Regions from separate parts of the Halomonas sp. Ps84H-12 genome, predicted to be linked through region 2. Evidence: predicted binding sites of a transcription regulator. Region 2 holds the regulator's gene; the other holds the start of a gene.

Region 1 (14,750 bases), on a different contig from region 2:
CGCCAGCGCTGTAATTCGGCTAGTGTTCGGGGGCGAGGAGCAGTCATAACGGAACTCATGGTGCGCGACCGCGTCATTATGGCACGCAGCGCCAAGCGGCGTTAGTCGTTGCGCTTTCACCTCACTTTGCTTATATAGCAGCCACTTACTGAACCCAAGCTCAAGGAGGAGTGTTGTGCGACATTTGCTACGCTCACTGGTATTCACTAGCAGCGCACTTTGGGCGACCGGCGTTGCTGCCTCGCCGTTCTATGCGCCGCCGCCTCCGAAAGAGGACACCCCCGAATTTAGCGGCGATGCGGAGCTTGGTTTTACCCATCTTTCTGGCAACACCGACAGCCAAACCCTGATCGGCAAGACCCGCCTGACCTGGCTAACGGGGCAGTTGACCCATTCGCTACGCGGCGAAGTGCGTAACGTCAGCAAGGATGGCGAAACCAGCGCGGAGCAATATCTGCTCGCAGGGCGTGAACGCTACGACTTTAGCGGGCCGCACTACCTGTTTGGCTTTGCCCGCTGGGAGAAGGACCGTTTTGCCGGGTACGACCAACAGCTTTCGGTAATTGGTGGCTATGGACGGCAGTTGTTAGAGAATAAGCAGCACACGCTCTCGCTGGAAGCAGGCCCGGGTTACCGCAATGATCGCCCGCGAAAAGAAGATAACCAGCAGTTGGCCGTGGCCTATACCGCGCTGGACTACCGCTACCGACTCTCTGATTACGCTGATATTGCCCAGGAGATGTCGGTAGAGTACACCGATGCAAACACCACCGGCCGTTCGCTAACGGCGCTTACCGCCCGTCTTAACGCTAGGCTGTCGCTGCGCCTCTCTTATGAAGTGAAGCACAACTCACAACCCCCGGAGGATGCCAGCGAGCGCACTGATACCACGACCAGCGCCTCGCTGCTGTATAGCTGGTAGCACCATCATGGTGCTACCCACGCCGATTAGAAGTGAAATTTAACCAGTGCACTCACCGCGCTTTCCGTATCCATAACGCTGTCGGAAAGGCCATATTTATTGTGCCAGTAGGAGTACTCAATCCCTGCGTAGAGCACCCCTGGACGGCCACGGTAGTGCCCTAAGTCTAATTTTAGCTGTGGGTTGAAATGAAACTCTGCGTCATGGTCCGATGCCGACGTTGAGTAGTCGATATAGCCATCAAACAGAAAACGCGATGCTCCCACCTCAAACGGCGCACCCCAGGTGAGCGTCATTTGCAGATCATCGGCGATTTCACTGTTATTGACGTAGTAGAACGTGCTGTTGAAGTACGTTGTGCCTGGCACGTCCCAGGCGAAACTCACGCCTGTCAGAATGTTGGTAGCATTGGTGCCGCCGCCAAATTCATAGGTTCCTGCTAGCGACACATCTTTCAGCGCGCCCCGCTGCAAATCGACGCCACTTAGCCAGCCAAGGCTGAGCGTTGGGGAGAATTCGCCATACAGATCGTCGTCACCATCGGCTTTACCTCGCCCTTGGTTACGATCCACAAACAAAAAAGTGCCGCCCCAGTCGTGTGCCGTCACGTTTTCAAAGGTGACATAGGTATCGGTGCGCTCATTACGCCCAAACGCTTGGTACTGATCGCTATATAGCAGCGAGATACTTGAGTCTGAAAATAGTTTTTCAGCCGAGGCAAGCGGTGATATCAACATGGCAGCGGCTAAACTAGCGATGGGTAAATATTTCATTGGGTCCCCTTATTGTTCAACACTGGCTATGCCAGCAAATTCAGTTAAACCGCAGCGGTACTTCGCCGCTACGGCGTTTCTTTTCTCAACTACGGTGTGCCCAGGCAGTCATACGCTTTTCTAATTGGGCAAACAGTTCGTACATCACCATGGCCATCGCGCTGATCACCAGCAGCCCGGCGAATACCAGCCCCATACGCATTTGCGAACCAGCGCTCATCATCAGGTAGCCGATGCCCTGGTTAGAGGCGACGGTTTCCGATACGACGGTGCCCACAAACGCTAGGGTGATGGCGATTTTCAACGAGGCAAAAAAGTACGGCAGCGAACGCGGCAGCCCTACTTTCAAAAGCACATCCATGCGCCGCGCACCCAGTACTCGCAGCACGTCTTCCATTTCTGGCTCCAGGGTTGCCAGCCCTGTGGCCACATTCACGACAATGGGAAAAAAGCAGATTAAAAAGGCAGTGAGAATCGCAGGTACCGAACCGATACCAAACCAGACCACCAGAATTGGCACAAAGGCCACTTTAGGAATGGCATTAAACCCCACCAGCAGCGGGTAGCAGGCGTTATACAAAAAGCGCGACGAGCCGATGATAAAGCCCAGCACTAACCCGACCGCCACTCCCAACCCAAAACCGATCAGCGTGGTCCAGAAGGTTTGCCAAGAGTGCTGACCAATGGGGCCTGCATAGGTAATCAACGCCTGCGCGGTTTCCAAGGCGCTGGGGAAGATAAAGCTCGGTACGTTAAATAGCCGCACTGTGACTTCCCAGATCATCACCAGCACCACCACCGCGATCCAGGGCGCCAGACGTTCAATCAGTTTGCTATTTACGGTCATAAAAAAATGCCTTAATGGTGCCGACGCAGAGAGTCATCGATCAGGTGCTACGCACTTCGCCAATCTGGGCGCGTAGTTCCTGCACCAGATCAATGAAGGGTTTTTCGTAGGTGGTCTCCAACGCTCGGGGGCGAGGCAGCTCAATGGAGCGACGCTCAATAACGCGACCTGGGCGGCGGCTCATCACATACACCGTATCGGCTAAGAAGGCCGCTTCACGAAGGTCGTGGGTTACCAGCACCACGGTAAACCGTTGGGCTTCCCATAAATCCCGCAGTACGCACCACAGCTCTTCGCGAGTAAAAGCGTCTAGCGCGCCAAAGGGCTCGTCCAACATCAGCAGGCGCGGCTGGTGGATCAGCGCCCGGCAAATGGACGCCCGCTGCTGCATGCCGCCGGAGAGCTGCCAAGGGTATTTATTCTCATGCTCGGCGAGCCCGACGGTTTTCAGCAGTGAGCGCGCCCAGCCCACAAACTCCTCGCGACGCTTACGAAACTGCCGACGGTAGGGCTCAACAATTTCCAGCGGCAGCAGCACGTTATCCAGCGTGGTACGCCAGGGCAGCAGGTTGGCATTCTGAAACGCCATACCGGAGATTTTCAGTGGTCCGGTGACCGGCGCGCCATCCACGCTGACACTCCCTTGGGTAGGTGCGTGCAGGCCCGTGCATAACTTCATAAAGGTGGATTTGCCACACCCTGACGGCCCCACGAAGGCGACGAACTCGCCTTCGTGGATCGACAGGTCGATATCTTCGATGGCGTTGCCCGCGCCGTCGTACGCCAGGCTGACGTCATCGAAGCGGACGAACGCTGCCGACATCACTCCGCCTCCGGCAGCAGCATGCGCTCTTCTACCGGCGGCAGGTAGCGGGAGTCAAAGACCTGATCGGGGGATGGCAACGTGGGCAGATCGTAAGCATCCGCCACCAGTTGAATCGCCTGGCTCAGCCGCTCGTCATCCACACCGCCCACACCATATTCACGGGCATCGGGGGTATCCACCACGCTCTCCAACGCCAGCTTCAGGCGACGCGTTTCCATCTCGACATCGATCAGGCCGTCGCGGTTACGCACGTACTCGATGGCTGCTTCGGGGTCTGCCAGGGTCTCTCCCAGCGCACGGTTGAAGGCGCGCAGGAAGCCCTTCACGGCCTCGGGGTTGGCATCGGCAAAGGCATCACTGACCAGAATCGCGTTGCCGTACAGCGGGACGCCGTAGTCGGGGAACGGCATGATGGTCAGCTCGTCTTCGCTCATGCCGCGCTCTTCCAGGTTGAGCAGGCTGGTGAAGTAGAAGCCGGTGATGGCATCGACATCGCCCCGGGTCAGCAGGGTTTCGCGTAGCGCAGGGTCGACGTTTTGCCACGCCACCGCGTCGGCCTCCAGCCCATTGGCAGCGGCAAAGATGCCCCAGGCGCGATAGCCGGTGTCGAAGGCCGGGGCGGCGATGGTCTTGCCTGCCAGGTCAGCGGGGCTCTCGATGCCGCTCTCCTTGCGCGCAAACACCGCCGCGGGCGTGCCGTCATAAACGATATAGACGCCCTTGATGCCGGGGCCTTCCGGGTTTTCCGCAAGGAATTCGACCAGCGCGTTGAGATCGCCAAAGCCCATCTCATAGGCGCCCGAGGCCACCCGGTTCACCGCCCCTGCAGAGCCGCTTCCCGAATCGATCTGAACCTGCAGACCTTCTTCGGCGAAGTAGCCTTTTTCGGCTGCCATCAGAAACGGCGCTGCCGGGCCTTCGAAGCGCCAGTCCAGCTGGAAGCGAATCGAGGTCGTCTCGGCAGCAGCGCCGAGCGGCATCATCAGCACCGCGCCAAATAGCGCTAGCGGAAACAAAGGGGAACGGGCAGTACGGGAGCGAGTCGGCATGGCAGTGAACACCTTGTATACAAAATTGCAGAGGCTATGCAGAAACACCGCCATCTTTTGCTTTTTACTTTTTATTCATGAACTTAGGCCCGAAAATGGATCATTCCCCGCCCTCGAAAGCGCCAAAATGGTGCGCCACGCACTGGCCGCGCACCATTAGAAAACATTTTTGACCAAGCCGTTAGACTTTGGTCTAGTTCGGCGGTATACTGTGCTCAGTTTCCTGTCCTCGCGCCATTCATTGAATGGCGCTTTTTTTTGCTTTGAAAACCTGTGGCCAGCGGCGTTAAGTCGGCTCCCTCTTGGGTTTATTAAGCTAAAGGTTCTGCTCCCGCTCTTTCCTGCAACCTCCCATTCCAAATAGGTGCTCTTCATGAACCAACCTGCCCAACGCGCCGAGGGGCCTTCGCGGTTTTCCCTCGGCGATCCTATCGTGCTGGTGCTTAGCATCGGCTTCATCGTGGCGTTTCTGGCGCTTTCGTTTTACGACATTGATCTAGTCGCCAACTCTATCAGCGCAGGCTTTGCCTGGACCGCGCTGGTGCTGGGCAGCTATTTCCAGCTGCTGCTTCTGCTGACGTTTTTTATCGCCATCGGCGTTGCTTTAACGCCTGCGGCAAAAGCTAAGATCGGCAATCTCGATGCACCAGAAATAAGCACCTTTAAGTGGCTCTCCATCATTCTATGTACGCTGTTAGCCGGTGGTGGGGTGTTTTTTGCCGCGGGCGAGCCGGTGTACCACTTTGTGGTCACCCCACCCGCCTTTGATACCGAAGCGGGCACCGCTGAAGCGGTATCCGGCGCGCTGGCGCAGTCGTTTATGCACTGGGGCTTTATGGCCTGGGCGGTGCTGGGCTCGCTCACCGCCGTGGTGCTGGCCCATGCGCACTACGTGAAAGGCCAACCGCTGCAGCCGCGCACATTGCTCTACCCGATTTTTGGTGAACGCTTGATGCGTGGCCCGCTGGGCGGTTTAGTGGATGCCTGCTGCGTGATTGCCTTAGTGGCAGGCACGGTAGGCCCCATCGGCTTTTTGGCAACTCAGGTGAGCTTTGGCCTGCATGAGCTGTTTGGCCTGCCGGAAGGCTACACCGGGCAACTGATAATTCTGGCCGTACTGGGCACTATTTATGTGCTCTCCTCCATGAGCGGGGTACATAAAGGCATCCAACTGCTGAGCCGCTTCAACGTACTGCTGGCGTTGGCAATCGGCGCCGTGATTATCATGTTCGGCCCCACGCTGTTTTTGGTGAACACCTACGTTTCCAGCATGGGCGCGTATGTCAGCGAGTTTTTCACCATGGCCACGATGACCTCTGAAACCGCCCCGGCGTGGTGGATGCAGTGGTGGACGGTGTTCTTCTTTGCTTGGTTTATCGGCTATGCACCGCTGATGGCGATTTTCGTGGCGCGCATTTCACGGGGCCGCAGCATTCGTGAAATGATTCTGGCGGTTGCCGTACTCGCCCCGATTGCCACCACCGTATGGTTTACGCTACTGGGCGGCTCCGGCATTTACTATCAGTTGACCGGGGTAATTGACCTGACCGAAGCGCTCAACAATTTCCAGTTTGACGTGGCGACTCTCACGGTGGCTCAAGCGCTGCCCGGCGGCACCTGGATGGCACTGGCGATTCTGCTGCTGACCACGATTTTTGTGGCCACCACCGGCGACTCCATGAGCTACGCGATTGCCGTTGTCGGTGCGGGACACGATGCCCCCAGCCCCTGCATGCGCGCTTTCTGGGGCATTGCGATGGCCCTGATGGCGGCCGTGCTGCTGTATATGGGTGCAGGTCAAATTGGCGCGCTGCAGCAGTTTATCGTGATTACCGCGATCCCGGTGTCGCTGATTCTGCTGCCCTCGCTGTGGAACGGCCCGCAGGCGGCTTACGCCATGGCGCGTGAACAGGGCATCATCGAGTGACGATGATCGGCCAATTCTAACTACAGCCCTTCCAACAGCCGCAGAATCATCTGCGGCTGTTGGTTCACCTGGGTCAGCATCGCGATACCCACCTGCTGAAGCAGTTGGGCGCGAATAAGATTGGAGACTTCTTGCGCGTAGTCGGCGTCTTGAATACGCGACTGGGCAGCGGAGGTGTTAATGATGCTGGTGTTAAGCCCGTCAATGACGCTCTCGAAGCGGTTCTGCACCGCGCCTAAATAGCTGCGCTGGCGGTCGACCTGCTTAATGGCTTCATCGACGACATCCATTGGTTTGGGCGTGGCCGAGACATCATCTAATACGCTGAAATTATCCAACCCCAGCGCCTGACGCCCCATCGCCGAAAAGCTCACGCCAATCACATCCCCAGCGTTGGCCCCTACTTGAATATTAAGCGCTTTATCGCTCTCGATCAGCCTAATACCGTTAAAGTTGCTCTGCTCGGCGACGCGATCAATCTCTTCCAACCGTTGGTCGATCTCTAACTGAATAGACGCCCGATCTTCTGAGGAATTGGTGCCGTTGAGCGCCTGAACGCTGAGTTCGCGGATGCGCTGAAGGCTGTCGTTGATCAGGTCCAACGAACCTTCTGCGGTTTGCACCATAGAGATACCGTCGTTGGTATTGCGGATCGCCTGGTTCATACCGCGAATTTGTGCGCCCATGCGATTAGCAATCGCCTGGCCTGCCGGATCATCCTTGGCGCTATTAATACGCAGCCCAGACGACAGACGCTCCATGGAGGTCTGCATTGCTTGCTGGCTACTGCGTAGATTATTCATCACCAGTAGCGACATGATATTAGTCGCAAGGCTGATCACGGGCTTGACCTCGGAAGTGAACGCAAACAGTGCGGAAGTAGCGTGAATATCGGCCTATCTTTAGAAAACGTGAGCCCTGCCCCGTAAAACTTTCCCAGTCGCTACTATTTTTTCAGTTCGGCCTCTTCAGTACGGCTAGCACTTCGTCCACCGGCCCCCGAACATAGTCGTGATGAAAGTAGCCATCGTCGACCACTTCGCCATCCCAGACCACAATGTCTAAGTCCATGGTCCGGGGGCCAGATTTGATCGGCCCGCGAACACGGCCTAAGCGATGCTCAACCTCTTTTAGGTAGGCTTTAAAGTCGCCCAGCTCAAGCGTAGTGCGCACCACCAGGGCGGCATTTAAGAAGTCTGGCTGCTGCTGAAAGCCTACCGGGGCAGTGCGCACCGCTTCGGAGCGGGCCAGCAGTTCGCACTCACTGCTCAAAATCTCAAGGGCTTTGGCAAAGTGATACTCTGGCTCAATATTGGTTCCTAGCGAGATAACGCACTCGTGTTGAGCCGACACGGGCGAGGGAGTTGACGTTACGGGTGACGACCTTAATGACATAACTATATCCCAATATAAGAGGCTGGATGACTAACGGCTGGTGAGCCTATGACCTAGCCCACACCGTTTTAGCGTATAGGCATCAATCGGCGCCCCAACAGAGTAGACGGTTAATCATCCCGTTCAATCTCTGTACAAGTTATTGACAAACGCTACCGCTCACGCAGAGAGTCTTTTTGATTACCATGACAACGTTAGTTAACAAACACTACCTGCTGCGAGGGATAAAGCAATGGAGACACCTGCTGCACTTGTAACCGGCGGCGCCACGCGCCTGGGCCGCTATTTTGCTGAAGCGCTAGCCGATAAGGGCTTTGATATCGCGTTACACGTGAATAGCTCCCGGGGGGAAGCAGAGGAAGTGGCAGACGCAATTCGCGGCAAGGGTCGTGAGTGCGAGATTCTGCCCTGCAACTTTTTAGAGGATTCGCTAGAAGGATTAATCACCCAAGCTAAAACGCGTTTTCCTGGGTTGAACGTGCTGCTCAATAGCGCCTCAGCTTATGAACCAGCGCCGATTGCCCGTACCGATATGGCCATGCTGGAGACCCAGTTTCGGGTCAATATGTTTACCCCGCTGCTACTCACACGCCATTTTGCCGAGGCGGTAGAGCACGGTCAGGTGATCAACATCATCGACAACAAAGTGGCCTATCACCAATATCCGTATGCGGCGTACCTGCTCTCCAAGAAAAGCCTAGCTGAGATGACCCGTATGGCAGCGCTGGAGTTTGCTCCGCGCCTACGGATTAACGGTATCGCCCCCGGGGTAGTGCTGCCTGCCTCCCAGCGTACCAGCGACTATATCCAATGGCGCATCGAAGGCATTCCGGTCAATCACCAAGGCAACCCAGCACACCTTGTACAAGCCTTGCACTATTTGCTGGATAATGCCTTTGTGGCCGGGCAAGTGCTATTTGTAGACGGCGGCGAATCGATCAACCTAGAGGGTCGCCACTCCGAAAACTACCCTGGCGAGCGGCGCGACTGACCCAACGCAATGAGGCCGCCCGAAGGCGGCCTCATTGGCTTACCTAAGCGTACGCTTAGGTTTCATCCACATCATCATGGTCCGGCTTATGGTGATCCGGTTCATGCTCAAGCGAGGCTTCGCTACGCTCTGCAAGCGGTGCCGTCTCGGTGCGCTTTCTTTCCGCTTTCGCATCCAGAATGCGCACGTTGGCGGGCGGAGTCTTGCCGCCTTTGGTTTCGCCAAAGTAGAGCGTGGTATGCGGGAACGGAATCTCGATACCCGCCGCATCAAAGCGCAGTTTCACTAGGCGGTTGTAGGCACGGCCTACAGCCCACTGATCGCCTGGCGTGGTCTTGATCACGACACGGATATTAACCGAGCTGTCGGCCAGCGCGGTGACACCCGCCACGGTCATATCTGCCAATAGTTTATGACCATGCTCTTCGCTGGCTTTAAGATCTTCGAAGGCCAGCTGTAGCTGCTCGATCGCCTCGTCGATACTTTCGTTGTAACCAATACCGTACTCGCCCACATGGTTGCCGTACTCACGCATGTAGTTGGAGACGGTATCCACACTGGAGAACGGCACGATATGGTAGGTACCGGACAGGTCACGAATGCCCACCGAGCGGATACTCAAACGCTCGGCCGTGCCGGTCACGCCGCCCACGGTCACCACGTCGCCGGTGTTCATGGCGTTCTCTACCTGAATGAACACCCCGGTGATCACATCCTGCACCAGCTTCTGGGCACCAAAACCAATCGCCAGACCCAGCACACCGGCACCAGCAATTAGCGGCCCAATATTGATGCCGATTTCCGAGAGCACGATCATGCCGGTGATGGTCACCATGGCAATGGCCAGCGCATTACGGAACAGACTCAGCAGCGTTTTGGCACGGGCAGAGGGTTCGCCGTGACCGGTTTCCGGATTGAGCTTGTGCTCGATCAGGCTTGCCAAGCCCAGCCATATGCCCAGCGACACAATCAGGATCACTGCTACGCTGATCAGGTTACCCACCAGATTGGCACCGCGCTCGGAGGCGTACCAGCCGGCCAGGTCAAAGGCGCCCCAAGCATCCAGCACCACCATGATCACCGCAACGACGATCACCGTGCGCAGCACGCGCAGCGCGTTGGGTACGTAGCTGTTCAACCGGACTTCCAGCAGCGGCAGCTTACGGCGCAGGTCATCGGAGAGTTGAATACGACGACCAATGGTCTGTGTCAGGAACGCAGACAGCAGCAGGCCCACGACCACGGCGCCGAGCGTCTTCAACGTCGCAAAGAGGACAAAGGGCAGCGCATCACCCGGACGGGTAAGCGTCAGTACAAACACCATTAAGAAATAGATCAGCGCGAACAGGTGCCACGTGCGGGCAAACAGCTGCAGCGATACACGGCTCGCCGTCAGCGTCGAGCGCGCGCTCATTTGATTTAGATTATCGCGCAGCCGCACGCGGTTTTTGAGCACCACGCCCACCGCATAAATAAACGCCAGCAGCATAATCAGCGTGCCGACCGCTTGTCCCAGGGTGGCGGCCACATAGAAGTTGACCAGCGGTACGACGACCATCAGGCCGTATCCCACCATGCCAATCAGGCGCGCCAGCCAGCGGTTCCAATACGAGGCTTCTTGAGCTGAAATCGGTAATAAGCGAAGACCCTCGTAACGCGAGGAGAACAGCATTCGCACACCGGCTTTGAGCAGCTCGATGATCAAGAAGGCATTTAAAAACAGCGACGCGCGGGTAGAGAGTTCACCGGTCTCCCCCACGGCAAAGGTGGCCACCAAGTTACCGCCAACGTACGCCAGGGCGATCAAAAGAATATCGACGACCGCGGCGATCGCGACACACAGCACTAAACGTAGCACCGGCGTCAGTCCCGTGCCCTGCTGTGACCAGCCGCTGATTTTGGTGAACAATGATTTTGCCAACCGGCGGAACACCATAAAAATGGCGAAGGTCGCCACGATCACGATGCCCAGATTGATGGCTGCGTTCATGAAGGCCGCCATATCGAAGCTGCTGCCCGCGCCTTGGCCGGTGAATATATTGCCGACGATCGCCACAGCCTGCTCGATCTGACCGCCCACATCACCTACTACACGGCTGGTTAACTCTGCCAACTGGCGGGGTAGTGAGACGTCCTCGGGCGCTACGTTGCCCCCCGCGGCAGCGGCTTCCGGCGACAGCTCGGCCGCAACGCCAGCAGGCAACTCAGACGCTTGATTACGCAGCAGTTCAATGAGCTCCTGGCGGGCCTGCTCGTCTTCCAGCAGATCCGCCAGCGCCGCATAAGAGGGCTGCTCTTCAGCGACGGACGCATCGCTCTCGGCGCTTAACGTGGTTTGCGCCATGGCTGGCCCGGCCAGCATGGCGAACAGCGCCAGCATCCAGACGCTGAGCCAGGGGAGTAAACGTAGTGACGTCACACCATAACCTCCTTTTGGGTGAGTATTTGCCATCCTGCCCTCGTTAAAATTCAACCTAAGAATGTTAAACACAGGATAGTGCATCCAATGGAAATGCAAGCTTTGTATAACGCTCGATCCAAAGTAACTAGCGTAACATGACTCAATGTAAGAGACGTTAACGCGCCTGCTTTTGGAGCACCAATGAAACCGAGTGAAGGTAATTGCCGTTTATTGGCAGTAAGGCGCCAACCATTGATGGGCCAGCGCAATCAGCAGCCCATAGCGGGCACCTTTTGCTAGCACAATCCAGAGCAGCGCCCGCCACCAGGCAAGGCGCATCACCCCAGCCAGCACGGTGAGCGGGTCGCCAATCACAGGTAACCAGGAGAGTAATAGGCTCGCCTCGCCAAAGCGGTGATACCAGCGCTCGGCACGGGCAAGTCCTTGGGGAGATGCAGGAAACCAGCGGCGATGTTGAAATTGGCGAGCGTAGCGACCAAGAGCCACGTTGATCAAACTGCCCAGCGTGTTGCCAGCCGTCGCCACAACCCACAGCACCAGCGCTGGCTCACCAACACACCATAGCCGCGCCAGCCACACTTCCGAGCCACCAGGCAGCAGGGTGGCGCTGGCTAGCGCCACCCAAAACAGGCTGAACACGATACGCGCCCTCTAACGTTTAACGGGGCAACTGGCCACCGAGCTGCTGGGTAATTTCGTCGGCTATTTGACGCACCAGCGCCCCCAGTACCAGCAGGCGCTCTTCGGGAATACGCGCCATGGGGCCCGAGACGGAAATAGCCGCCAACGGCGTGGCGTGCTCATCGAAAATGCAGGCCGCCACGCAGTGCAGGCCAATCGCATGCTCTTCCCGGTCGCAGGCAAAGCCTTGGGCGCGAATGGCGGCCATTTCCGCCTGCAGTGAATCCGTTTGATACAGGGTATTTTCAGTCACACGGGCCAGCTCGTAGCCGCCTTCTAACAGCGCGCTGCGCTCCTCCTCGCTCATCCACGCCAGCAGCGCCTTGCCCACGCCGGAGGCGTGCAGCGGCGCACGGGACCCCAGCCGCGTGATCATGCGCATCATCTGCGGGGATTCGTTTTGAGCCAAGAAGACCGCCGTGGCGCCATCACGGATACCCAGATTCGCCGTTTCGCCGGTTTCTGCGGTTAAGCGGCGCAAAAACGGGCGGCTTTTGGCCACCACGTCGCGTGCTTCTAAAAAGCTGTTACCAATTCGGAAGGTTTTGACGTCGATGCGCCACAGGCCCTGCTCGCTCTCTTGGGTGACAAAGCCCTGGCTTTGCAGCGCCTGAAGCAGGCGATGAGTGGTGGAAGGGGCAAGGTCAGCCATTTCCGCCAGCTCTGAAAGCGCAAGGCCCAGCGGGCTAGCGGATAGGTATTCGAGCAGCGTGAGGCCACGCACCAACGATTGGCTATGCCCTCCGCTCGCTTTCGTGGCTCCCGCCGGACGTCCGACTGATCTGCGCTTGGCTTCACTCACCTACTACTCTCCTGACGGCACTCAATACGTAAAAAGCCAGCAGGATAACGCGCCGCAGGGGGCGCTGTCGCGTTTACGGAAACAAATTCCACCATTGGCTAGCAGCGTGTACTAGCGATGCGCGCGCTTTTCGATAAACGCATCGATGCCTTCTGCCACATCGTCGGCCACTGATGATTACGCTTTCTCGCGAGTGCCTTGGCGATGGTTATAGCCCAGCGGATGAGGCTCACCACGGGCTTTGGCCAGCTCAATCTGGCGCTGACGCTCGCGGGCGGCGGCGCGGGTTTTCTCAGGCAGTGAGTCGATACAGTGCGGGCAGCTGATGCCGGGCTCGTAGGCCGACGACTGCATGTCTTCCTGAGAGATCGGCATGCGGCAGGCGTGGCACTGCTCGTACTCGCCCTCGGTGAGATCATGGCGCACAGTGACCCGGTTATCGAACACGAAGCACTCGCCGCGCCACAGCGACTGCTCTTCCGGCACCTTTTCCAGGTAATTGAGCACGCCGCCTTTCAGGTGGTAGACCTCTTCGAAGCCCTCTTTCAGCATAAAGCTGGAGGCTTTCTCGCAGCGGATACCGCCTGTGCAGAACATGGCGACCTTTTTATGCTGCTCCGGGTTGTAGTGCTGGCGCACGTACTCGGGAAACTCGCGAAACGTGGTGGTCTTGGGGTCGACCGCGCCTTCGAAGCTGCCAATCGCGACTTCGTAGTCGTTACGGGTATCGATCACCAGCACTTCCGGGTCGGAGATCACGTCGTTCCAGTTTTCCGGCTCAACGTAAGTGCCCACGGTGTCGTTGGGGTCGATGCCCGGCACGCCCAGCGTGACGATCTCCTTTTTCAGTTTGACCTTGGTGCGGTAGAACGGCGGCTCGTCGCAGAACGACTCTTTATGGTCGATATCACTTAAACGTGGGTCGGCGGTGAGCCATGCTAGCAACGCATCGATGCCTTCGCGGCTACCGGCCACGGTGCCGTTGATGCCCTCTTTGGCGAGCAACAGCGTGCCTTTCACGCCGTTATCGACCATGGTTTGGCGCAGCGGCTCGCGCAGTGCTTCAAAGTCGTTCAGGGTGACAAATTTATACAGCGCTGCCACCACAACGGGCGGTGTTGGGGTCGGGGTCGTCATGGAGTGCTCCTGGTAGTCGCCCTCGCAAAGGGCGGACCGGGTCAATAAAGGCGCGCATGATAACAAAAAGCCCGCCGTGGGTGCATCTCGGCGTGTTTGACTCAGATCAACGACACCGCCAATCGTCGATTATTTCGACAACATCATTGAGAAAGCTTCACCCCACGTCACACGCACTCGGTCGTATAGTAGGCGCCAACATAACTCAGTGATGGGGTGCTTTTCATGCAGATTCGTCGTTCCAACGAGCGGGGCTACGCAGACCACGGCTGGCTGCGCTCTTACCACACCTTTTCGTTCGCCAATTACATGGACCCCAACCACATGGGCTTCCGCGCGCTGCGGGTGATCAACGAAGACCGTGTGGCCCCCGGCCACGGCTTTGGCGCCCACCCCCACCGGGATATGGAAATTATCTCCTACGTGCTTGATGGCGAGATGGAGCACAAGGACAACATGGGCAATGGCGAAGTGATGCGCCCTGGCGACGTACAGCGCATGTCCGCAGGCACGGGCGTACTGCACAGCGAGTTCAACCACTCTCAAGAAAACGGGCTGCACTTTCTGCAGATCTGGATCGAAACCGCCCAGCGTGGCATCCAGCCCAGCTACGAGCAGAAGCACTTCCCCACTGCCGAGCGGCAGGGCCAGTGGCGCTTGGTGCTCTCCTCAGATGGTCGCGATGGCTCAGTGAGCGTGAATCAGGATGTCAACCTGTACGCCAGCCTGCTAAGCGCCGGGGACCACCTCACGACACCGCCCTCACGCTACGCATGGCTGCATGTGGTGAAGGGGGCCGTTGAAGTGAACGGAGAAACTCTGCGCACCGGTGACGCGGCGGCCTTCACCCCCAGCGAGGACGTTGCGCTGGCGTGCACCGAGGCCAGCGAAGTACTGCTGTTCGACCTGGCCTGATAGGCAAAACGGCCCTTTCGGGCCGTTTTGTGACGCTGCGCGGGTCGGTAATATCAGCTATTC
Region 2 (14,750 bases):
GTCACCCCAGCAGCTAAAGACATTGCCAGTGGCAACGAAGCGCTCTCCACGCGAACTGAACAGCAGGCAGCTTCGCTTCAGCAAACGGCCTCCAGTATGGAAGAAATGACTACTACAGTTAGACAGAACAGTGATAACGCTCAAGAAGCGCGTCGACTGGCCGATAATAATGCAACAAGGGTTACACAAACCGGGGAATTGATGACACAACTGGTCGCTAATATGCAGCGGATAACACAAAGCTCGCAGAAAATGACCGACATTATCAACGTCATCGATTCGATTGCGTTTCAGACCAATATCTTGGCTCTGAATGCCTCGGTGGAAGCCGCCAGGGCGGGAGAGCATGGTCGTGGCTTCGCTGTGGTGGCCGAAGAGGTGCGTAAGCTTGCTGGGCGTAGTGCTGGAGCAGCGCAGGAAATTCGCACACTTATTGACGATTCGAGCCAGGAAGTGAGCGTAGGCGCTGGCTTAGTCGAAAAAGCTGAGGCAGCGATTAGTGAGGTTGCCGAAGCCGCACGCAGCGTTACTCATATTATGCACGACATCTCGGCGGCTTCTGCGGAACAAAGCAGCGGTATTACGGAAGTCAACCAAGCCGTTGCGGAAATGGATCAAGCAACACAGCAAAATGCTCTGCGCGTTCAAGAAACTGCACGGGCAGCTGTTGCCCTAGAGCAACAAGCAGGACTGTTGTCGCTTTCCGTTGAAGCGTTTCGACTTAACCAAAGCCCGCTAGCGGCCACTGGCTTGCAGCCGCCTGTGACCGCAACTCCAAAGGCAAACGTGTTGCCAGCGGGGTCTGCACATAACAGCAGTGCCACATCGCCTGTGCCGACTAAGAAACGGCAAATGGCCTCTGTAGAGGAGTGGGAAGAGTTTTGACAGACCAACGCGAACGGGGTAGCGACGCAGGCCAATGGGCGTCCAGTGGACAGATCGAACGCGATCTGGTGCTGACCGATGCTGATTTTGCGCGCATTCGAGAGCTGATTTACCAGCGCGCTGGTATTGTATTAGCTGAGCATAAGCGCGAAATGGTCTATAGCCGCTTAGCTAAGCGGCTGCGCCATCATGGCATGACGCGCTTTACTGACTACCTGTCGCGGCTGGAGCGTCAACCCGACGCGAAAGAGTGGGAGGCGTTTACCAACGCCTTGACTACCAATCTAACTGCTTTCTTTCGTGAATCGCATCACTTCCCATTATTGGCGGAACATATTAGGCATAAGCAAGATCCGGTAACGATCTGGTGTTCAGCCGCTTCGACAGGGGAAGAGCCCTACTCGATTGCCATGACGCTGCTAGAGACACTTGGCGCGAAAGCCTCCCAAGCCAAAGTGATTGCTACCGACATTGATACCGATGCACTGGCGAAAGCACGTAAGGGGATTTATCCCCAGGAGCAAGTGCGCAAACTGGACGAAGCGCGAGTGAAGCGGTTCTTTCAAAAAGGTACCGGCAATCACATCGGGCTTGCCCGCGTGCGCCCAGAAGTCTCGGCACTTGTTGAGTTTATGCCACTGAACTTGCTGGCCCCTCAGTGGCCTATCAAAGGCCCTTTTGATGCAATATTTTGTCGTAATGTCATGATTTATTTCGACAAAGAGACGCAAGCTAAGATTTTGAAGCGGTTTGCGCCGCTGATGAAACAGGATGGTCTGCTATTTGCGGGACACTCCGAAAACTTCTCGTATATCAGCGATGCGTTTAAGTTGCGCGGGCAAACGGTTTATACCCTCGCGAATAAGTGAACAATAGACGTGAGCTAAGCTCCGGCGAGGGCGTTTGCCAGCAGGGAGTGATGCCGCGGTGGATACCGTAAGAGGAGGCGTGCTTTGAGCGCTGCCAAGATCAAAGTGTTGTGCGTCGATGACTCGGCGCTGATTCGTGATTTGCTGACCGAAATCATTAACTCACAGCCAGACATGGAAGTTGTCGCCGTTGCGCCTGACCCCATTGCTGCCCGAGATCTGATCAAGCAGCATAACCCAGATGTACTGACGCTTGATGTCGAGATGCCGAGGATGGACGGCCTCGATTTTCTTGAGCGGCTGATGCGATTGCGCCCTATGCCGGTGCTGATGGTGTCGTCGCTAACCCAAAGCGGCTCTGAAATTACCCTGCGCGCCCTGGAGCTCGGTGCGCTGGATTTTGTAGCGAAGCCAAGCCTGGGTATTCGCAGCGGTATGATGGAGTATGCTAACGAAATTGCTGAAAAATTGCGTGCTGCAGCTCGTTCGCGTCCGCGTCAGGCACGCCATAAAAACACGCCGCCGCCCACTCGGCTTAAAGCACCCATGATATCCAGCGAGAAGCTCATTATTATTGGTGCTTCTACTGGCGGCACTGAAGCAATCCGTGCCGTATTAGAACCTTTACCTGCCAATGCGCCTGCCATTTTAATTACCCAGCATATGCCCGGTGGCTTCACGCGCTCTTTTGCAGAACGCCTGGATCGACTGTGTAGTATTACCGTGAAGGAAGCCACGGACGGTGAGCGGGTTCTGCCAGGCCATGCCTATATTGCCCCTGGCGACCAGCACTTAGAGCTTGCCCGCAGTGGCGCCAACTACGTAGCCCGCCTAAATGATGGACCGCCGGTTAACCGCCATCGCCCCTCGGTAGATGTGTTGTTTCACTCCGCTTCTAAGCATGCTGGCAAAAACGCCATCGGCGTCATTCTGACCGGTATGGGGAAAGATGGCGCGGCAGGCCTATTAGAAATGCGTCAAGCAGGTGCGCCGACGATCGCACAAAATGAAGAGACCTGTGTGGTTTTTGGTATGCCGCGAGAGGCGATTGCCGTTGGGGGAGCAGTCGAGGTCGTTGCACTCGACGATATACCGTCGCGTCTTATGGCGCTGGTTGCTGCTTCAGGGCGCGCGCAGCGCGTTTAAGTACCAAGAAATGTCAAACCCTTCTTGGTTCATGCATTAATAAGGGGAGCCATAACAATGACGCGTTTACTGCGCAATTTAAGTATTCATTCGACCGTGGTAACGGCGCTAACCTGCCTCGTCACGCTGATGTTGGTTGTGGGTGGGCTTGGCGTCGTGGCTGACCGTAATGCTCAGAGTAACTTAGCGACGCTGAATCTTATTGGAAATGAACAGCTTAACGAGCTGAACCGCGCCGACTCTCTACTCAACCAAGCCATGCTAGCCATGGAGACTGCCTCTAATTTACTGATGGTGGGGCAGACTCGCCAATCTAATGAGCAGGTAGAGGTGGCGGCAAATCGTATCGAACGGGCCGAGCGTCGCTTTGAGAAGTATCAGGCCGCGCCGCGTACAGCACGGGATGAAGTTTTGGGAAGCGCTGTCGATGAAAACTTCCGCGCTGTGCTTGATCTGGTAAAGCAGCAACACGCTAGCTTTGAGTTCATGGATATCAATACGTTTAACCAGCTACGAGGCGAACTGGCCGAGCCACTAAACGCACTCTCCGAAAGTATTGATGCCTTCGTCGATTATGGTTTTGGGCGTGTTGATACAATCCGTGTGGATGCTGAGTCTCAGGGAGAGCTGTTTACCTTAATCAACGCGCTAGCGGTAGGCCTTGCGCTGATAGTGACGCTGGCCATTTATATCGGTTTACGCCGCACAGTCATTGCGCCACTTAACAATGCCGTTCAGCGGCTTGATCGCATTGCCGAGGCAGACTTAACGCAGCCGCTGCCAGAGGCCGGTAAAAACGAAATTGGCCGTTTATTTTCGGCTATGGCCACCATGCAGCAAAACCTTAGCGCAACGGTGGCACGGGTGCGCGAGGGGAGTCGAGAGATTCACCACGGCACCCGAGAAATCGCCAGCGGCAACGCTGATCTTTCATCGCGTACTGAGCAGCAGGCAGCGTCCATTGAGCAAACGGCGGCCAGTATGGAGCAGATGACAGCCACCGTGAAACAGAATGCTGACAACGCTCGACAGGCCAGTACGCTAGCCGCTGATGCTTCCACCACAGCAGAACGGGGTGGCCAAGTCGTTGAACAAGTGGTGCAAACCATGCACGGTATCTCCACCAGCTCTCAAAAAGTGGCAGATATCACTAATGTGATCGATTCCATCGCGTTTCAGACCAATATTCTGGCACTGAATGCTTCGGTTGAGGCAGCACGGGCTGGCGAGCAGGGGCGCGGGTTTGCGGTGGTGGCCGGGGAAGTGCGTAACCTCGCTAGCCGCAGTGCGGATGCGGCAAAAGAGATTAAAACGCTGATTGAGGCGTCTGTTAGTCAGATCAACCAGGGTTCATCTCTGGTAGAAAAGGCGGGCCAGACAATGACGGAAGTCGTCACCGCGGTGCGCCGGGTTACAGATATCATGGATGAGATTTCAGCGGCGTCCCAAGAGCAGAGCGACGGTATTGAGCAGGTGAGTCAGGCAGTGGGGCAAATGGACCAGGTGACTCAGCAAAATGCCGCGTTAGTCCAGCAGGCAACCGCAGCGGCCGCTTCACTAGAAGAGCAAGCAAATCGCTTAGAAGAGGCGGTCGCGGTCTTTCAGGTGCTAAGTGCTCAGCAGGCATCACATGCGTTACCTACGCGTGTATCAGCATCGCACACGTCGGTTCCTAAGGCGTCTGCTGCTCAGTCAACGGCTTTACCGCCGAATCGTCGAGCAACTGCCCAGCAGCACCACGAAGAGTGGGAAGAATTTTAACCCTGACTGAATTCCCAGTCACCCTATAGATGTCGTTATTGAGAGGATGACCAATGGCTGATAAGAACATGAGTTTCTTGGTAGTAGACGATTTTCCCACTATGCGCCGGATCGTACGTAGCCTGCTGAAAGAGCTGGGCTTCACTAATGTTGAAGAAGCCGAAGATGGTCAAGATGCGCTTAATAAATTGCGCGCGGGCAATTTTGAGTTTGTGGTTTCCGACTGGAACATGCCCAACCTAGATGGCCTGGAAATGCTGAAAGAGATTCGCCAGGACAATGCGCTAAAAGACTTGCCAGTACTGATGGTAACGGCCGAAGCAAAGAAAGAGAATATTATTGCTGCCGCACAAGCGGGTGCCAATGGTTATGTCGTCAAACCGTTCACTGCCGCGACCCTAGAAGAGAAGCTGAATAAAATCTTCGAGAAAATGGGTAAATGACGCAGCTGAGCCAAGGCGCTCGGTTAACGAGGAGACAACACAATGAGTCAGAATGAGCAGGGTGGTTCTGCCCAACTGTCTGAAGAAGCCGCAGAAGACCTTATCTTTCGTATTGGTAAGCTTACCCGCATGCTGCGTGACAATATGCGCGAGTTGGGCTTAGACAAAGAGATTGAAAAGGCCGCTGAAGCGATCCCCGACGCCCGTGACCGGCTGCACTACGTGGCGACGATGACCGAGCAGGCTGCAGACAGGGCGTTGAACGCCATTGATCGTGCGCAGCCGCTGCAAGATCAGCTCTCTGAGCGTGCGGAAGCACTCGACAAGCGTTGGGCCGAGTGGTTCGAAGCACCAAAAGAGCTAGACGACGCAAAGGTGTTGGTAAAAGAGACGCGCACCTACCTGAGCGACGTGCCAGAAATTACCTCAGCGACCAACAAGGAGCTGATGGACATTATGATGGCACAGGATTTCCAGGATCTTACCGGTCAAGTCATCAAGAAAATGATGGATGTGATCCGTGAGATCGAGCATCAGCTGGTACAGGTACTCATCGACAATGTTCCCGGTGTTGAAGCTCGTGAAACGATGCAGCGCAAGGCCGAAGATCAGTGGAAAAATGAGAAAGCTCGCCGCAATGAAGATCTTCTTAATGGGCCGCAGGTGAAAGGGAACGCCCCTGATATCGTTACCGGCCAGGATCAGGTAGACGACTTATTGGACGAATTAGGCTTTTAATGCTGGGTTATTAGCTCATTGTAAGCCGCTACATCTGGCAAAATAGGTAGACTGTTCAGCCGTCCTTTAGGGCGGCTGAGTTTATGGTATGCCTTATTTTGGTCAACTGGCCACTCGTCAGCCGGATAACAGCATGGCAGATAACGACAGCGATCAGGAAAAAACCGAAGAGGCCACGCCCAGGCGATTAGATAAAGCCCGCAAAGAGGGTCAGGTGCCTCGATCCCGCGAACTAACTACCTTCATGATGCTGCTGGGTGGGGTGATGGGGTTGTGGGGTATGGGGCAAATGCTCTATGACCAGCTTGGGATGGTGATGGAGCAGGCGTTTTTATTTGAGCGCCGCCATGCCATGGAAAGCACGCCTATGTTGGTGAATGCGCTGGATCTTGGCCAGCGAACCCTCATCGCTATGCTTCCCTTATTTTTACTGCTCACGGTGATTGCACTGGTTGCACCGGCACTGCTAGGTGGCTGGTTAATCTCTTCAAAATCGTTGCAGCCTAAATTTTCAAAATTAAACCCAGTGAAAGGGTTAAAAAGGATATTTTCTGTTCAGGCCCTTGCTGAGCTGGCTAAGGCGATTGCTAAGTCCATCTTGGTGGGCGGTGTGGCAGCTGGCTTTTTATATTTTAATATTGGCAAATTTATGGGGCTAATGGACCAGCCCGTGCAGCAGGGACTGGTCAGTGCGCTGAATATGGCAGCGCTGGTGGCGGGCCTCATCGTCCTGTCACTGATCGTGGTTATTCTCATTGATGTCCCATTTCAGCTGTGGAATAACGCCAAACAGCTGCGTATGACCAAAGAAGAGGTGAAGCAAGAGCATAAAGACTCTGAGGGCGACCCCCATGTGAAGGGCCGTATTCGCCAGCAGCAGCAGGCCATGGCCCGCGGGCGCATGATGAGCAAAGTACCTGAAGCTGATGTCATTATTACCAACCCAACCCACTATGCAGTGGCGCTGGTTTACCAGGAGGGGCGTATGGGGGCTCCTCGGTTGGTGGCCAAAGGGGCCGATGCTGTTGCCGCTCGAATCCGTGAGATTGGCGAGGAAGCAGGTGTTCCGCGCTTGGAGGCAGCACCTCTGGCGCGCGCCCTGTATCATCATGTCGACTTAGAAGCTGAAGTGCCCGCCGAACTGTACACTGCCGTGGCCGAAGTGATGGCCTGGGCCTACCGCCTGAAACATGTTGCACAACAAGGAGGCGAGGTGCCCCCCACACCCGATAATTTACCGGTACCCCCGGAAATGGATAGTCCCGGCCGTCGTGCCGATGGCAATGAGGCGCAACCATGAAAGGCTTAAGCCAGTTGATCAATCAGCGTAACTGGATGAACGATGTGAGCATGAAGCTGCTCGCCGGTCCGCTGCTGATTTTAATGATTCTGGGCATGATGATTCTGCCCCTTCCGCCGTTCGCGCTGGATCTGCTGTTCACTTTCAATATTGCGCTATCGATTATGGTGTTGTTGGTCAGCATGTTCGCCGAGAAGCCGCTGGACTTTGCCGCGTTTCCGGCCGTGCTGCTGTTTACCACGTTGCTGCGTCTTTCGCTGAACGTCGCCTCGACCCGTGTGGTATTGATGGAAGGCCACGAAGGCGGCGATGCGGCGGGCAAGGTCATTGAGGCCTTCGGCACCTTCCTGGTAGGCGGTAATTTCGCGGTAGGCTTGGTCGTGTTCCTCATCCTGGTGATTATCAACTTTATGGTAATCACCAAGGGGGCTGGGCGTATTGCCGAGGTAGGGGCCCGCTTCGTGCTTGACGCTATGCCCGGCAAGCAGATGGCGATTGATGCCGACCTGAACGCTGGCCTGATTGGTGAGGACGAAGCGAAAAAGCGCCGTGCCGAGGTTGCCCAGGAAGCGGATTTTTATGGCTCAATGGACGGTGCCAGTAAATTCGTCCGCGGTGATGCCGTGGCAGGCCTGGTTATCATGGTGGTTAATATTATCGGCGGCCTACTGATTGGTATGATGCAACACGACCTGGGGTTTGCCGATGCCGCCCGCACGTATACGCTGCTAACGATTGGTGATGGCCTCGTCGCCCAGATTCCAGCGCTGGTGATCTCCACGGCGGCGGGCGTGACCGTGTCACGGGTAAATACCGAGCAGGACGTTGGTCAGCAGATGATCAGCCAGCTGTTTGTAAACCCCCAGGTGATGATTCTGGCAGCCATGGTAATGGGCCTGCTAGGCCTTGTTCCCGGTATGCCCAACCTCGTTTTCCTTATTTTCACGGCGCTGCTGGGCGGCCTAGCCTGGTATCTAATGCGTAGAAAAGAGCAGACCTTGGTTAAGGAAGAGATCTCTGCAGCACCACCGCCCATCCAGGAAACACCTGAAGCCAGCTGGGAAGATGTTCAGCTGGTAGACATGCTTGGTTTAGAGGTGGGGCATCGCTTGATCCCCTTGGTGGATTCCCGGCAGAAGGGTGAACTGCTGGACCGTATTAAAAGCGTACGCAAGAAGTTTGCCCAGGAAGTGGGCTTCCTGCCGCCCGTGGTGCACATTCGCGATAACTTAGAACTACCACCCAATACCTATGTGCTCTCCATGAAGGGAGCGGAAATTGGCCGCGCTGAGGCGCAGGCCGGTAAATGGCTAGCCATTGATCCTGGTCAGGTCTCGGGGGAGCTTCAGGGTACACCGACCCAAGACCCTGCCTTTGGCTTGCCAGCAGTATGGATTGACGCTAACCAACGGGAGCATGCTCAGGTATACGGGTACACGGTCGTGGATGCCAGTACGGTCATCGCCACGCACCTTAACCATCTGCTGCACCGCCACTCGCCTGAACTGCTGGGCCGCCAGGAGGTTCAAAAGCTGCTGGACAAGTTGGGCGAAGATCAAAAATCGCTGGTCGAAGAAGTAGTGCCGAAGTCCATCTCCCTCACCGTGCTGCAGCGCATTTTGCAGAACCTACTGGATGAGGATGTCTCGATTCGTGATATGCGTACCGTGCTGGACACCTTGGCAGAGCATGCGGGTCAGCAGAAAGATCCCAACGAGCTAACGGCTCTGGTGCGTATTGCGCTGGGCAGGGCCATTACCCAGCAGTGGTTCGCGGGCCAAGATACGCTGCATGTGATGGGGCTGGATGCGCAGTTAGAGCAAGTCTTGTTGCAAGCAATGAACGGCAATGGTGCGATGGAGCCAGGGCTGGCGGATACCTTGATGAATCAAGCGCAGCAAGCGTTAGAGAAACATGAAGGCAGTGGTGAAGCGCCTGTGCTGGTGGTTCAGCACTCGCTACGGGCCGTGTTGTCGCGCTTCCTGCGCCGCCGCATGCGCCACTTAGTGGTGATGTCTCAAGCGGAAATTCCCGACGACCGCACCCTGCGCGTTACCACGCTGGTGGGTGGTCGCTAATGGCCACACTTCGAGCGGTAATAGCCTTTTACGTTTTGGCAACAGGTGAAACATGAGCGTTAGACGTTTTGTCGGAGCAAATAGCCGCGACGTAATGCGCCAAGTGCGCGAAGTGTTAGGTGATGATGCACTTATTGTCGCCAACCGTCGCACCGAAGGCGGCGTTGAAATTCTCGCCATGGCGGATGACGCCGTTGACCAGTTCGACCCGTCGCCGACGACGCCAGCGGAGGAGCCGAAGGCTAGCCCCGCGCCAGCGCCTGTCTTTTTACTGCCAAAGCAACCAGACCCCCTAGAGGCGATGAGTGAGCGTCTGCTTCGGGAAATGCAAGATATGCGCGAACTACTGGCCCGCCGCCAGCCGTTGCCAACGACTCAAAGCGGTGCAGACACCGCCTACGAGCACCTACGGCAGTTGATGGCCCGGGTTGGCTTCAGTACAGAGCTGAGCGAAGAGGTGCTGGAAGCATTGCCAGATGAGTTGAGCGCGCTCGAGGCTACTAACGACGCGCCGCTTAACTGGCTGCGTGAGCAGTTAATGGCACGGCTTAACGTGCTGCAGCACGAAGAGAGCTTCTTTGATCAAACGGGCATCGTCGCATTGGTTGGCCCCACTGGGGTGGGTAAAACGACCACTACTGCGAAGCTTGCGGCACGCTTTGTGATGCGCCACGGCACTCGCCCAGTGGCGCTAGTGACCACCGATAGCTTCCGTATCGGCGCTCATGAGCAGCTGCGCATTTATGCACGGCTCTTGGATACGCCCATGTATGCCCTAGACGCTGAACAGCCGATTGATGAATTGGTTGGTCGGCTACAAGGTAAGCAGTGGGTGATTATTGATACCGTGGGGATGAGCCAGCGGGATCAGCGGGTGATTGAACAGATCGCCCATTTACAGGGTGGGAAGTCCACCGTGCGTCTGGTGCTGTTGCTCAACGCCGCCAGTCAGCCGGAAACGCTAGAAGAAGTCGTATTGCGCTACCGCCAAGCGGCGAGAGCTGCAGGTGCCGAGTTAGACGACTGTATCATCACGAAGCAAGACGAAGCTGGGCGGCTTGCGCCGGTATTAGACATCGTCATGCGCCACGGTATGAGGGTGCTGTTTGGCTCCTATGGCCAGCAGGTGCCAGAAGATATGGTGGTCGCGACACCACCCGCACTGATTGATCAAGCACTGTCGGCCAACGTTTCGAGTAGCGCGCGTGCTGAAACAGCCCCACTCAGCTTGCCACGCTGGTCGCGGGATGTGTTAGGGCAGGGGCGCAGGCTCTCCTCGGTGTTAACCCGCTTGCGTCAGCGTGTCGTCGATTTTCACCGCTTGGAAGCCGCCTGGGACATCGCAGCGCTGCCGGGGGTGATACAAGACCAGCGCCTAGATGAGCTGTTAGCCGGAGCCTCCACCACTCGTGACGCGTTAGGGGTGGTTTGGTCGCCCCGCCGCAACGAGCGAGGTTGTGACTGGTCGATGCCAGATGTTGCCTTGAATGAGCAAGGTGCTTGGCTGGCACTGACTCGCCTTCAGCACCGTCAGCTAGCGGGCTGGCAGCCACGTTTGGTGCGTTGTGCAGGAGATGTTGCGGTTCATCTGCTGCCTACCCTGCCAGACGCTGAGGCGCTGGCTTGGCTAAACGCTCAGCATCTGACGTGGGTCAGCATGGTGCCCGCGAGCCAGCGGGTATACTGCCAGGGCGAGCGCTATACCCTGCGTTCCCTGTTCCAAGAAAGCACCTTAACCCATAGCGTGGGCATCCGTTTCCGCGGGCAAAGCATGCAGCTTTCCAGCGCCTATGTTGAAGCGCAGGACGTATCAGGTAACCCCGTATTGGCGTGGGTCGGTGAGGTAAGCGACCCTGAAAGCACTAAGCGAATCGTGCGCCGCTACTGGCTAACGCCTGCACGTTTGGGCAGCGATGTGTTAACGCTTTTAATCACTCAACTGCAGAGTGACGGACTGGCATCGCTCACCAAGCGTGCTTGGCAGCAGCTTAAAGAGGCCGATGGGGGTGATGTCAGCAGCGAGCTGCGCCTGCTGATGGCCAGCGGCGCGGCTGCAGTAGCTGGCCATCTAGATATCGTTGACGATGAGGACGCTCAGGCCCTGCGAGCCGATTTGCTGCGCTTGTTAGGAACCCAGCGCAAGCGGCGTGATACGGCACTGCTTGATGCATTAGTACACGTTCTGATGGCGCGCGATGCCATTCGTCAGCTAGGTAGCGTCAGTCGTGAGGGCGTGGTATGAGTGGCCAGGATCAGGCGGCTGGCCTGCGCAAATGGGCCGATTTACAGCGCCAGCAGCGCGGTGCTGATGAAGTCGGCCATAACATGGAAAGTGACGAGGCAGTGCCTGCCGCACCCGTTAACGAAGAGAAAGCCGCCGCGTATACCCAGGAGGCCATGGCACCGACGGTAGCTGCTGCTGCCGAGCCTGCCACCGTGGCGCCTCCAAGACCGAAAAAAACGTTAGTGGTAGTAGGCTTACCTCATGCTGGCGCAGCGCAGGTGGACAAAGTGCGAGGTCGGCTGGGGCAATGGTCGGCCCTTGGGAGGCAATGGGCAGGTGACCCACAGGATTGGGATATTCATATTGTCATGCCTGACAGCGCCTCGCTGACTGACTTAGCCGAGCGTTACACTCGCTGGGCGCTATGGGTAAACAGTGATGCTGACGCCTTTGCCACCATGTACCGAGTGTTGCGCCAATTACGCGAGCATGGTGGTCCGCAGCGTCTTCTAGCCCTTCATGAACCCCACCTGCCGCGCCGGGGGTTGCTGGATAATTTGGGCAATGCTTCCGCTCGTTATTTAGATATTGAGCTTCTGCTGCTGGCGCGCTAGCGGCGGGCCAGGGTGCATGTGTCGCTCAAGGGGAGAGTTATGCAGAGTTTGGCGAGTTGGGTAAGTAACGCTAAGCAGATGGCTATTGAGGCGTTGATAAAACCTGCAAAGTTGTTAACAGTAAGAAAAATGGGCTGTTTAGGGCTAGTAGCAGGGTTATGGTTTTTCGCGTTGAATACGCAGGCCGCAACCGGCAGTTGGAGCAGCCAAGTGCCTAGTGTGATGGTAGCAATGAGCGACCGTACCAGCAGCAGTCAGGCGATAACCCCGCCAGCGGGCGTCTCGCTGCGTAATGCTGTGCTGTCGCGAATTCAATGGCGCTTTGAGTCACCGCCGGGAACGCCTGTGCACGCTTGGCTATGTCATCCTGAACGCTGTGTTGCACTATCAGGCATGCGCGGTAGCACGACCGCTCTATCGGGAATGTTGGCGAGCGCACCGCTGTACTTTCGGTTTACGCTGCAGCCAGGGCAACGCCCTGTGCGAGTACAGGGGTTACAAGTGATCGTGAACTATCAGTAAAGGTTGTTAAGCCGCGAGGCACGAGGATGTATACAGCACAAGGCAGGATCAAACAGAGTGAGCTGTTAACTCAATACATGCCACTGGTGAGACGTCAGGCCTTAACGCTGCAGGTAAGGTTGCCCGCGAGTATTGAGCTGGATGATCTGATCCAGGCGGGTATGGTGGGCTTGTTAGAGGCATTAGGGCGCTTTGATGCTGCCCAAGGAGCAACATTTGCTACCTTTGCAAGCCAGCGCATCCGTGGCGCGATGATGGACGAGCTGCGCACTCGTGACTGGCTGCCCCGCAGCGTACGCCGCTCGGCACGGGCGGTAGATGATGCTGTGCGTCGTTTAGAGCAGCAGCTGGGGCGCCCCCCGGAAGAGGGGGAGATTGCCCGTGAACTGGAGATGCCGCTAAGTGATTACCAGCAACTGCTCAACGATACCAATAGCGGGAAATTATTGCCGTTCGAAGAGCTCATTGCGGATGGCGGCGAGCCTGCGGGGGACGACACTCACCGACAGCCGTTTGAACAATTATTGGATGAACAGCAGCGGCAAACGCTGATCGACGCCATTGAAGCACTGCCCGAGCGCGAGAAGCTGCTAATGGCGCTGTATTACCAAGAAGAGATGAATCTAAAAGAAGTGGGCGCTGTGCTCGGTGTCACCGAATCACGGGTTTCACAGCTTCACAGCCAGGCGGTGAGTCGGCTGCGTGCTCGCCTACATGAGACTAATTAATCCTCTCACTCACTAACCATAACCGGCGAGGAGCCGTTGATGAATCCATCTACGCTGATCGGTATATTTGCCAGCATGCTGTTGTTGGTAAGCGTTTTATTTTTTACCGCAGAGTCTCCCGAGAGCTTTATTAACTTACCGGGGCTTGCCATTGTGGTCACTGGCACGCTGGCGGCCACGTTTATCAGCTATCCGCTGAAAGAAGTGCTGCGTGTGGTGCGTCTGGTTGGTTTAGTTTTCCGCCGTGAAAACACCTATGTGCGAGATGACATCAATGAGTTGGTTTCCATGTCGCGCCTTTGGTTTAAGGGGGATGTTAGAGCGGTTGAGAAAGAACTGGAACATACCCGTAATCCGTTTTTGCGCACCGGTATTCAACTGGTCATTGCGAATACAAAAGAGGATGAAATCTTCGACATGCTGCGCTGGCGTATTGCGCGGCTGAAAGCCCGCGAGCATGCTGAAGCCCAAATTTTCCGCACCATGGCCACCTATGCACCGGCCTTTGGCATGATTGGTACTTTGGTAGGCTTGGTCAACATGCTCGAAGTGATGGATGCGGGTGACCTGGAAGTAATTGGGCCCCGGATGGCAGTGGCGCTGTTGACTACTTTCTATGGCATCCTGTTGGCCAATTTGGTGTTTAAACCGATTGCCGTGAAGCTAGAGCGGCGTACGGAAGAGCGCCTTATCACTATGAACATGGTGCTGGAAGGCATTTCGCTAATTACCAAGCGCCGTCTGCCATCGTTTATTGAAGAGACGCTTAACTCCTTCGTAGCGAATTACCACGACGAAATTCGTGACTCGAACGTTAAGCCTCGGCCCGATATGGGTTCCGCATTAAAAGGGTAGCGCCATGCTCGACCGCGACTCACGGCATGCTTTGGAGCTTCCCGCCGAAGTGGGGGAGAGTGACGAGAGCTGGCTGACCAGTTACCTGGATGTATTGACGCTGCTGATTACCCTGTTTGTACTGCTGTTGGCGCTTACGCCATCCGGCGGTGGCGAAGGGAGTGAAAGCAGTATCATGGATCCCTCGAATGCCGTTACGTCACTGCCATTGGCTAGCCTAGCCACAGGAATACTTCCCCGCCACGATGGCTTACATCCCCAAATGGCAGGGCTTGATATCCCTGGAGTGAGTGTCTCCCAGGGGCAAGAGGGCGTTACGCTACGTATTGACGATAGCCTTTTATTCCCCAGTGGCAATGATGTGCTAACGCCCCAGGGGCAAGCTGTGTTAGAACGGCTCTCCTCGGTGCTGCAGTCCTTTGAAGGTCAAATTTCTGTTGAAGGCCACACCGATAACGTGCCGATCGCGACCGCTCGGTTTCCGTCTAACTGGGAGCTCTCAGTGGGACGAGCCATCGCAGTGGTACGCCAGTTAGAGCGGCAAGGTATTGCCATTTCACGTATGCGGGCCGTCGGCTATGCCGACA

What was found. The regulator FliA, encoded in region 2, starts transcription of late flagellar genes. The targets are predictions, from matches to a motif close to CTAAAGTTNNNNNNNNNNCNGCCGATA.
Region 1: a site for FliA is predicted at 7,234-7,260, ahead of NH344_RS03085 (flagellin). Genes of this name have one in related genera too.

Annotation. Positions count from the first base shown of each region.
Region 1 covers NZ_JAMXSJ010000004.1:82,137-96,886, reverse strand. The annotation lists gene NH344_RS03120 (sensor histidine kinase) at 1-47, opposite strand, end outside; gene NH344_RS03115 (DUF481 domain-containing protein) at 185-922, shown strand; gene NH344_RS03110 (outer membrane protein OmpK) at 949-1,695, opposite strand; gene NH344_RS03105 (ABC transporter permease) at 1,781-2,542, opposite strand; gene NH344_RS03100 (ABC transporter ATP-binding protein) at 2,583-3,365, opposite strand; gene NH344_RS03095 (ABC transporter substrate-binding protein) at 3,365-4,417, opposite strand; gene NH344_RS03090 (BCCT family transporter) at 4,791-6,344, shown strand; gene NH344_RS03085 (flagellin) at 6,365-7,186, opposite strand; gene folK (2-amino-4-hydroxy-6-hydroxymethyldihydropteridine diphosphokinase) at 7,299-7,739, opposite strand; gene NH344_RS03075 (SDR family oxidoreductase) at 7,972-8,730, shown strand; gene ybiO (mechanosensitive channel protein) at 8,786-11,149, opposite strand; gene NH344_RS03065 (YqaA family protein) at 11,360-11,791, opposite strand; gene NH344_RS03060 (IclR family transcriptional regulator C-terminal domain-containing protein) at 11,811-12,635, opposite strand; gene NH344_RS03055 (rhodanese-related sulfurtransferase) at 12,813-13,772, opposite strand; gene NH344_RS03050 (pirin family protein) at 13,998-14,687, shown strand; gene serA (phosphoglycerate dehydrogenase) at 14,741-14,750, opposite strand, start outside.
Region 2 covers NZ_JAMXSJ010000006.1:92,159-106,908, reverse strand. The annotation lists gene NH344_RS04760 (methyl-accepting chemotaxis protein) at 1-885, shown strand, start outside; gene NH344_RS04755 (CheR family methyltransferase) at 882-1,754, shown strand; gene NH344_RS04750 (chemotaxis response regulator protein-glutamate methylesterase) at 1,839-2,900, shown strand; gene NH344_RS04745 (methyl-accepting chemotaxis protein) at 2,958-4,661, shown strand; gene cheY (chemotaxis response regulator CheY) at 4,715-5,104, shown strand; gene cheZ (protein phosphatase CheZ) at 5,147-5,842, shown strand; gene flhB (flagellar biosynthesis protein FlhB) at 5,976-7,142, shown strand; gene flhA (flagellar biosynthesis protein FlhA) at 7,139-9,220, shown strand; gene flhF (flagellar biosynthesis protein FlhF) at 9,273-11,462, shown strand; gene NH344_RS04715 (hypothetical protein) at 11,459-12,058, shown strand; gene NH344_RS04710 (flagellar protein FlhE) at 12,230-12,580, shown strand; gene NH344_RS04705 (RNA polymerase sigma factor FliA) at 12,607-13,308, shown strand; gene NH344_RS04700 (MotA/TolQ/ExbB proton channel family protein) at 13,348-14,163, shown strand; gene NH344_RS04695 (OmpA family protein) at 14,168-14,750, shown strand, end outside.